3 regions of the Shewanella sp. HL-SH4 genome follow, and region 3 is predicted to be linked to each of the others. Evidence: predicted binding sites of a transcription regulator. Region 3 holds the regulator's gene; each other region holds the start of a gene.
What was found. The regulator NrdR, encoded in region 3, represses ribonucleotide reductase genes. The targets are predictions, from matches to a motif close to AAACACNANATNTNGTGTTT.
Positions count from the first base shown of each region.

Region 1: a site for NrdR is predicted at 1,334-1,353, ahead of nrdA (class 1a ribonucleoside-diphosphate reductase subunit alpha). Genes of this name have one in related genera too.
Region 2: a site for NrdR is predicted at 1,364-1,383, ahead of nrdD (anaerobic ribonucleoside-triphosphate reductase). Genes of this name have one in related genera too.

Region 1 is NZ_CP195037.1:78,081-80,361, reverse strand. Features, by position in the region: gene nrdA (class 1a ribonucleoside-diphosphate reductase subunit alpha) at 1-1,122, opposite strand, end outside; gene ACRWQL_RS01340 (HAD family hydrolase) at 1,647-2,281, opposite strand, start outside.
Region 2 is NZ_CP195037.1:3,879,748-3,882,028, reverse strand. Features, by position in the region: gene nrdD (anaerobic ribonucleoside-triphosphate reductase) at 1-1,308, opposite strand, end outside; gene rssA (patatin-like phospholipase RssA) at 1,535-2,281, opposite strand, start outside.
Region 3 is NZ_CP195037.1:960,451-962,731, reverse strand. Features, by position in the region: gene glyA (serine hydroxymethyltransferase) at 1-782, shown strand, start outside; gene nrdR (transcriptional regulator NrdR) at 910-1,359, shown strand; gene ribD (bifunctional diaminohydroxyphosphoribosylaminopyrimidine deaminase/5-amino-6-(5-phosphoribosylamino)uracil reductase RibD) at 1,388-2,281, shown strand, end outside.

The DNA of each region.
Region 1 (2,281 bases), 880 kb from region 3:
TTCAACTTGATCCTCAAAAAATGCATCATATAAACCCGGTACATCAGATGGACTGAATAAACTGATATCTTCGCCTTTAATTAAACGTTGGTACATCAACTTGTTTAACTGGACACCATAATCTAAATGGCGAACACGGTTATCATCAACACCACGGTTATTTTTCAGTACAAGTAAAGATTCAACTTCTAAATGCCATATTGGATAAAACAGTGTAGCCGCGCCACCACGAACGCCGCCCTGTGAACATGACTTAACCGCAGTTTGAAAATACTTATAAAAGGGTAAGCAACCGGTGTGAAAGGCTTCACCTCCACGAATAGGGCTACCTAAAGCACGAATACGACCAGCATTAATACCAATACCAGCACGTTGACTGACATATTTCACAATTGATGAGGCGGTGGCATTAATAGAATCTAAGCTATCGTCACACTCAATCAATACACATGAGCTGAATTGACGTGTCGGTGTGCGCACACCTGCCATAATCGGTGTCGGTAAAGAGATCTTGAAGCTTGATGTCGCATCATAAAAATCTTTTACGAACTGTAAACGAGTGTCTTTGGGGTACTTTGAAAATAAACACGCAGCAACTAATATATAAAGGAACTGAGCACTTTCATATACTTCGTGGGTGACACGGTTTTGAACTAGATACTTACCCTCTAGTTGCTTAACGGCGGCATAAGAGAAGTTCATGTCGCGCCAATGGTCAACATAAGTATCTAAGATGTCTAACTCTTCGCGGCTGTAATCAGCCAAAATATGCATATCATATTTGCCCATTTCAACCAGTCTGGTGACATGGTCATATAATTTAGGCGGTTCGAACTGACCAAATGCTTTTTTACGTAAATGGAATACTGCTAAGCGTGCTGCCACAAACTGATAATCGGGTGATTCAGGGGAAATAAGATCTGCCGCGGCTTTGATGATCGTTTCATGAATCGCTTCTGTTGGAATACCATCAAAAAATTGTAGATGCGATCTGAGTTCAACTTCGGATACAGATACGTTTTTTAATCCCTTGGTTGCCCAAGTAATAACGCGATGGATTTTGTCTAAATCGATATTTTCACGTTCGCCACAGCGTTTAGTGACAGTCATATTGCTATTCATTGCAGAGAGGCCTTGATTATATCTGTTATTGTGATTGAGCGCTTAATACCAAAAGCGATCGTGTCTAACCACGTTTACGTTTTTATGTAAAAACAATCATGCTGAAGCATTAAATACGACGGATTGAGACATTTTAGCACGCTAAGTCACCCGTTCAGCTTAATTAAATGAGTTATTTTAAACAACTCATTAGTGTCTGTGATTGCATTTGACACACAAGATATGGTGTTTTTTAAAATCTAACATACAAGATAGTGAGGTTGGAGGGTTTTTGCAAGCCACAATTTCTAGAACATCTTGTGGATAAGTTGAGGATAATCGCAACAGTTAGTAAAAGCTAACCCTACACCCCAAATTTATATAGCTTTTCTGTGGGCTGTAGAATAATTGTCCGTAATTTTAAAAGAATTTGATCGCTAAAAATATCAGCGATCGATTCTATTAGCTGATTTTTAGATTGATCTTTGATTGATTGTTTGAGTTAGCTTAAAAGCCGTTTAACAACACCGTTTATATCAATAATATTAAGTAAGTTGACGGTTCAATACAAAATAGTCATATAAACACTGTGTGGTTTTAAAATGGAGTTGTCCAGGCCAAGTGTCAGGTTTGTCTTGGGGCGATAAATAACCCCAATGCGCTATTCCGCCAATCATATTGGCATTTTGAGCCGCGATAAGGTCACGTTCAGCATCTCCTATATAAATAATCGATTCAGGACTGATGTTCATCTGCTGCGCGGCAAGTAGCATAGGTGCGCGATGAGGTTTAGGGTGCAAAGTACTGTCACCACTGATAAGAGTTTTAATTCGCGACATCAAGCCGAGTTTGTCAACCAAAGGACGGGCAAAGCGAGCATGCTTGTTAGTCACAATTCCATAGGGAGTACCGTTATCATCAAAATGATTCAATAACTCTGCAAGGTTATCAAATAGAATGCTTTTGTCACCATTAATGAGCTGGTAATGATGCAATAATGCTTGTTGAATCTGTTTTTGCTCATCATCGCTAATATTAGGCAGTGCAGCCTTAACCAGCGCCAAACTACCATGAGTAGCAGCGTGCTTCACTTTTTCAAGACTGCATGGAGCATAACCCCAATCAGCCATGCCAAGGTTCAGTGCATAGACCAAATCTGGCGCAGTATCGGCAAGTGTGC
Region 2 (2,281 bases), 1.4 Mb from region 3:
TGCTACCACTAGGCGTTTATCTAATAAAGCATAGAACTTGGCCTCATCGCCCTTAGATTCTATCGCAATACGTGGCAGATTTAAGCTCACCACACCGAGGTTGTTGCGGCCTTCATGTACCAACTGACCATCTTGCTCGAACGTGCCTAAAAATGAGCGACATCCCATAGGTGTTTTGAATGAACCAGTGGCCTTAACCACTTGTTCATAATTCAAAATATCGGGATACATGCGTAGACTTGCACACTCTAGCGCCTGGCGTTTGATGTCGTAATTTATATCTGCCGCTTTATGATTAACGCCATCTTTTATTGCAAAAACCAGTTTAGGAAAAACCGCTGTTTTACGATTTTTACCTAATCCCGCCTTGCGCACAGTTAATATTGACTGCTGAATTAAGCGAGACTCCCAACTTGTACCCAAACCAAAGCCAAAGGTGACAAAGGGCGTTTGGCCATTGGCGGTATGCAAGGTATTCACTTCATATTCAAGTGATTGAAATGCATCGTGGCATTCTTTTTCTGTTTGCGCTTTTGCAAAGGCTTCAACGTCGGCAATTTGCCACTTAATGCCCGTCGCAAGATGCTTTTGATAGCTTTTTTGAACAAAGATTGCCAACACTTCATCAATACGATTAATAGTGGTGCCACCATAAATGTGACTCGCCACCTGGGCAATTATTTGCGCCGTTACTGCCGTTGCAGTCGAAATAGATTTTGGGGTTTCAATTTCGGCGTTACCCATTTTAAATCCGTGGGTTAACATGCCGGCTAAATCTATTAGCATGCAATTGAACATAGGAAAAAAAGGCGCATAATCTAAGTCATGATAGTGCAGCTCCCCCCGTTCGTGGGCGGCCACCACATCTTTGGGTAACAAGTGCGTTTTGGCATAATGTTTAGCCACAATACCGGCTAATAAATCGCGTTGAGTGGGTATAACCTTGGCGTCTTTGTTGGCATTTTCATTTAACAGACTGCTGTCACTTTGCTCTACTAAACCGCGAATTTGACAATTTAACTTACTTTTGGTCTCGCGGCTCACATCGCGATCATGTCGGTATTCAATATAATGACGTGCAACCGACTTAAAAGGACCTGACATTAACCTGTTTTCAACTGCATCTTGTAGTTGATGAATATCCACTTCTGTTTGTTGCTGAAACTCTTGTTCAACTGTCAATGCCAAAGTGTTGGCATAGTCATGATCTGATTGTCCGGCAGACTTCATTGCTGCAATAACGGCATCTTTTATTCGACTTGAATCAAATGCAGTTCGGCATCCGTCGCGCTTAATAACAACCAACATAACCAGCTTCTCCTTTAGCGTCGCCAAATCAATATATCGGCATACGAAAAACACAAAACACTATATGTAGTGTATTAAGCGTTAAATCGTCACTATCCGTGTTGATCTAGATCATCATTTTTCACGGTAAAGAAAAGCAAAGTAAATTTATGTTATAAGCACCAAAAATAAGCTTGTTAGCGCTTGATCATAGATATCAAGCTAGTTTAGGAACAATATTTTCAAATTAGTTTTTAAGCGACGCTTTAATTAAATGCGCGATATCTTCAACTGCTTTTTTACCCGCGGCAATCGCTTCATCTGCACGATGAAACTCCATGGTGCCAATATCAGATACATTGGGAATAATACAAATATCTGGTGGGTCGCCCATTAATCGAGATCGCTTATGACGCTGTTCTAAAATATCCATCGATTGTGACATTACCGCTAACATGCCAGGGTGCGACTTAGTGCCAAGCGACAGTTTGTCACTTAAGCTACTGATATAGTCTTTGCCCTTACCCAATAAATCCATAAAGCCTGAATCTTGCGGTTCAGCATCTGCATCAAGGTGTTCATCAGACACAGGCTCAGAGCTACTGACTTGCTGGGGCAACACTTGCATTTGTTTACGTAAATAACCATTCAAATCAACAGCGATGACAATATCGACCCCAAGCGAACGACATAATGAAACTGGTACGGGATTAACTACGGCACCATCAACTAACCAACGGCCATTTTGTTGTACTGGCGGTAAAAAGCCAGGCATAGAACATGATGCCCTGACAGCATTGCGCAATAATCCTTCTTTAAACCAAATCTCCTGGCCAGAATACAAATCCGTTGCCACTGCGGCAAAGGGGTGTTTCAAGTTTTCAATGTCAACAGCGCCAATATGAGTAGACATAACATCAAATACTTTTTCACCGCTAATAAGCCCACCTTTACGCCAACTAATGTCCATTAATCCAATAACATCCCAACTTGA
Region 3 (2,281 bases):
TGGAACGTTTAGCGGTAGAGCATAAACCCAAGATGATGATTGGTGGCTTCTCTGCTTATTCTGGTATTGTTGACTGGGCCAGAATGCGTGAAATAGCGGATAAAATTGGCGCATACTTTTTTGTGGATATGGCGCACGTTGCGGGCCTTATTGCTGCAGGTGTTTATCCAACTCCAGTACCTCATGCACATGTTGTTACTTCTACAACGCATAAAACATTAGCTGGCCCACGTGGCGGTATCATTATTTCTGCAGCTAATGATGAAGACTTATACAAAAAATTAAACTCTGCAGTGTTTCCTGGTGGCCAAGGCGGCCCATTAATGCATGTTATTGCAGGTAAAGCGGTTGCGTTTAAAGAAGCACTAGAGCCTGAGTTCAAAGTTTACCAACAACAAGTTGTTAAAAACGCTAAAGCAATGGTTGAAGTATTTTTAGCGCGCGGATACAAAATTGTGTCTGGCGGTACTGAAAACCACTTAATGCTTGTTGATTTAATCGGTCGCGATTTAACCGGTAAAGAAGCTGATGCAGCGTTAGGTAGTGCCAATATCACGGTTAATAAAAACTCAGTACCTGATGATCCACGTTCACCATTTGTCACTTCAGGTGTTCGTATTGGTACCCCTGCTATTACTCGCCGTGGCTTTAAAGAAGCTGAAGCGAAGCAATTAACGGGTTGGATTTGTGACATTTTAGATGACGCACAAAACCAAGCTGTGATTGATAGCGTAAAAGGTCAAGTGTTGGCCTTATGCGCTAAGTTCCCTGTTTACGGATAATTCCTGCTGCACGGAATATCCTTTCATCACTAATGCTATCCCTAAAGGTTAGCTTAACCTTGATGAGTAAATAGGATAAACTTTAATGGCCACTAATTTTAGTGGCCATTTTATTTTCGGAGGTTCAATGCATTGTCCATTTTGTAGCGCGACTGATACTAAAGTTATCGATTCACGTTTAGTGGCAGATGGCCACCAAGTTCGCCGTCGCCGTGAATGCACTGAATGCCATGAACGTTTTACAACCTTTGAAGGTGCAGAGCTAGTCATGCCTAGGGTGATAAAACGCGATGGCAGCCGCCAACCTTTTGATGAAGAAAAACTTCGCGGTGGTATGTTACGTGCGGTGGAAAAACGTCCAGTATCTATGGATGAAATCGAACAAGCAATTACTAAAATTAAGTCCACATTACGCGCGACAGGTGAGCGTGAAATTGATTCTGAGATGATAGGTAATTTAATGATGGATCAATTAATGAGCCTAGATAAAGTCGCCTATATTCGATTTGCCTCTGTTTATCGTGCTTTTGAAGATGTGTCACAATTTGGCGAAGCGATTGCTAAATTGCAAAAATAAACTTCCCCTAGGACTTGAGTAACTTTTTATGACTAGCTTTAGTGTATTTGATACCCAAATGATGGGTCGTGCGATCCAGCTGGCGCGAAAAGGTCTTTATACTACGCGCCCCAATCCATCTGTTGGCTGCGTACTTGTCCAAGACTCAATTATTATTGGTGAAGGTTATCATCAAGTTGCGGGTCAAGGACATGCTGAGGTCAATGCATTGGCTGATGCCGCTAAACAAGGACATTCTACCGTTGGCGCTACAGCCTATGTGACTTTAGAGCCTTGTAGTCATTATGGACGTACTCCGCCCTGCGCCTTAGGGTTAATTAATGCCCAGGTTGCTAGAGTCGTTATTGCAGTGAAAGACGCTAACCCTCAAGTAGCCGATAACGGTATTGCCATGTTGCAAGATGCAGGTATTCAAGTTGAGGTTGGTTTATTAGCCGCTGAAGCTTTGACGTTAAACCTAGGGTTTATGAAGCGGATGAAAACCGGTTTGCCTTGGGTTACGGTAAAAGTTGCCGCCAGTTTAGATGGCAAAACTGCCTTGTCTAATGGTGTTTCTAAATGGATTACCGGTCCCGCAGCAAGACAAGATGTGCAACGAATGCGTGCCCGCCATTGCGCGTTAATCACGGGCGTTGAAACTATTATTGCAGATGATCCTAGCTTAAATGTGCGTTATGAAGAACTTGGCAGCTTGAAAAGTTCGCTTTCACCCACATCTCTACAGCAGCCATTAAGAGTCGTGTTAGATTCCCAAGCCCGATTAACCGCAGATTTTATGCTTTTCAGTATTGAAACACCGATTCTATTAGTTTCAACCTGTGGCTACTCTGATGCTGTACAAGCACTTTTTCCTAACCATGTTAGTTTGCTGCAGGTAAAAGCAAATAGTGCAGGGCGTGTGTGTCTTAATATCTTGTTGAAA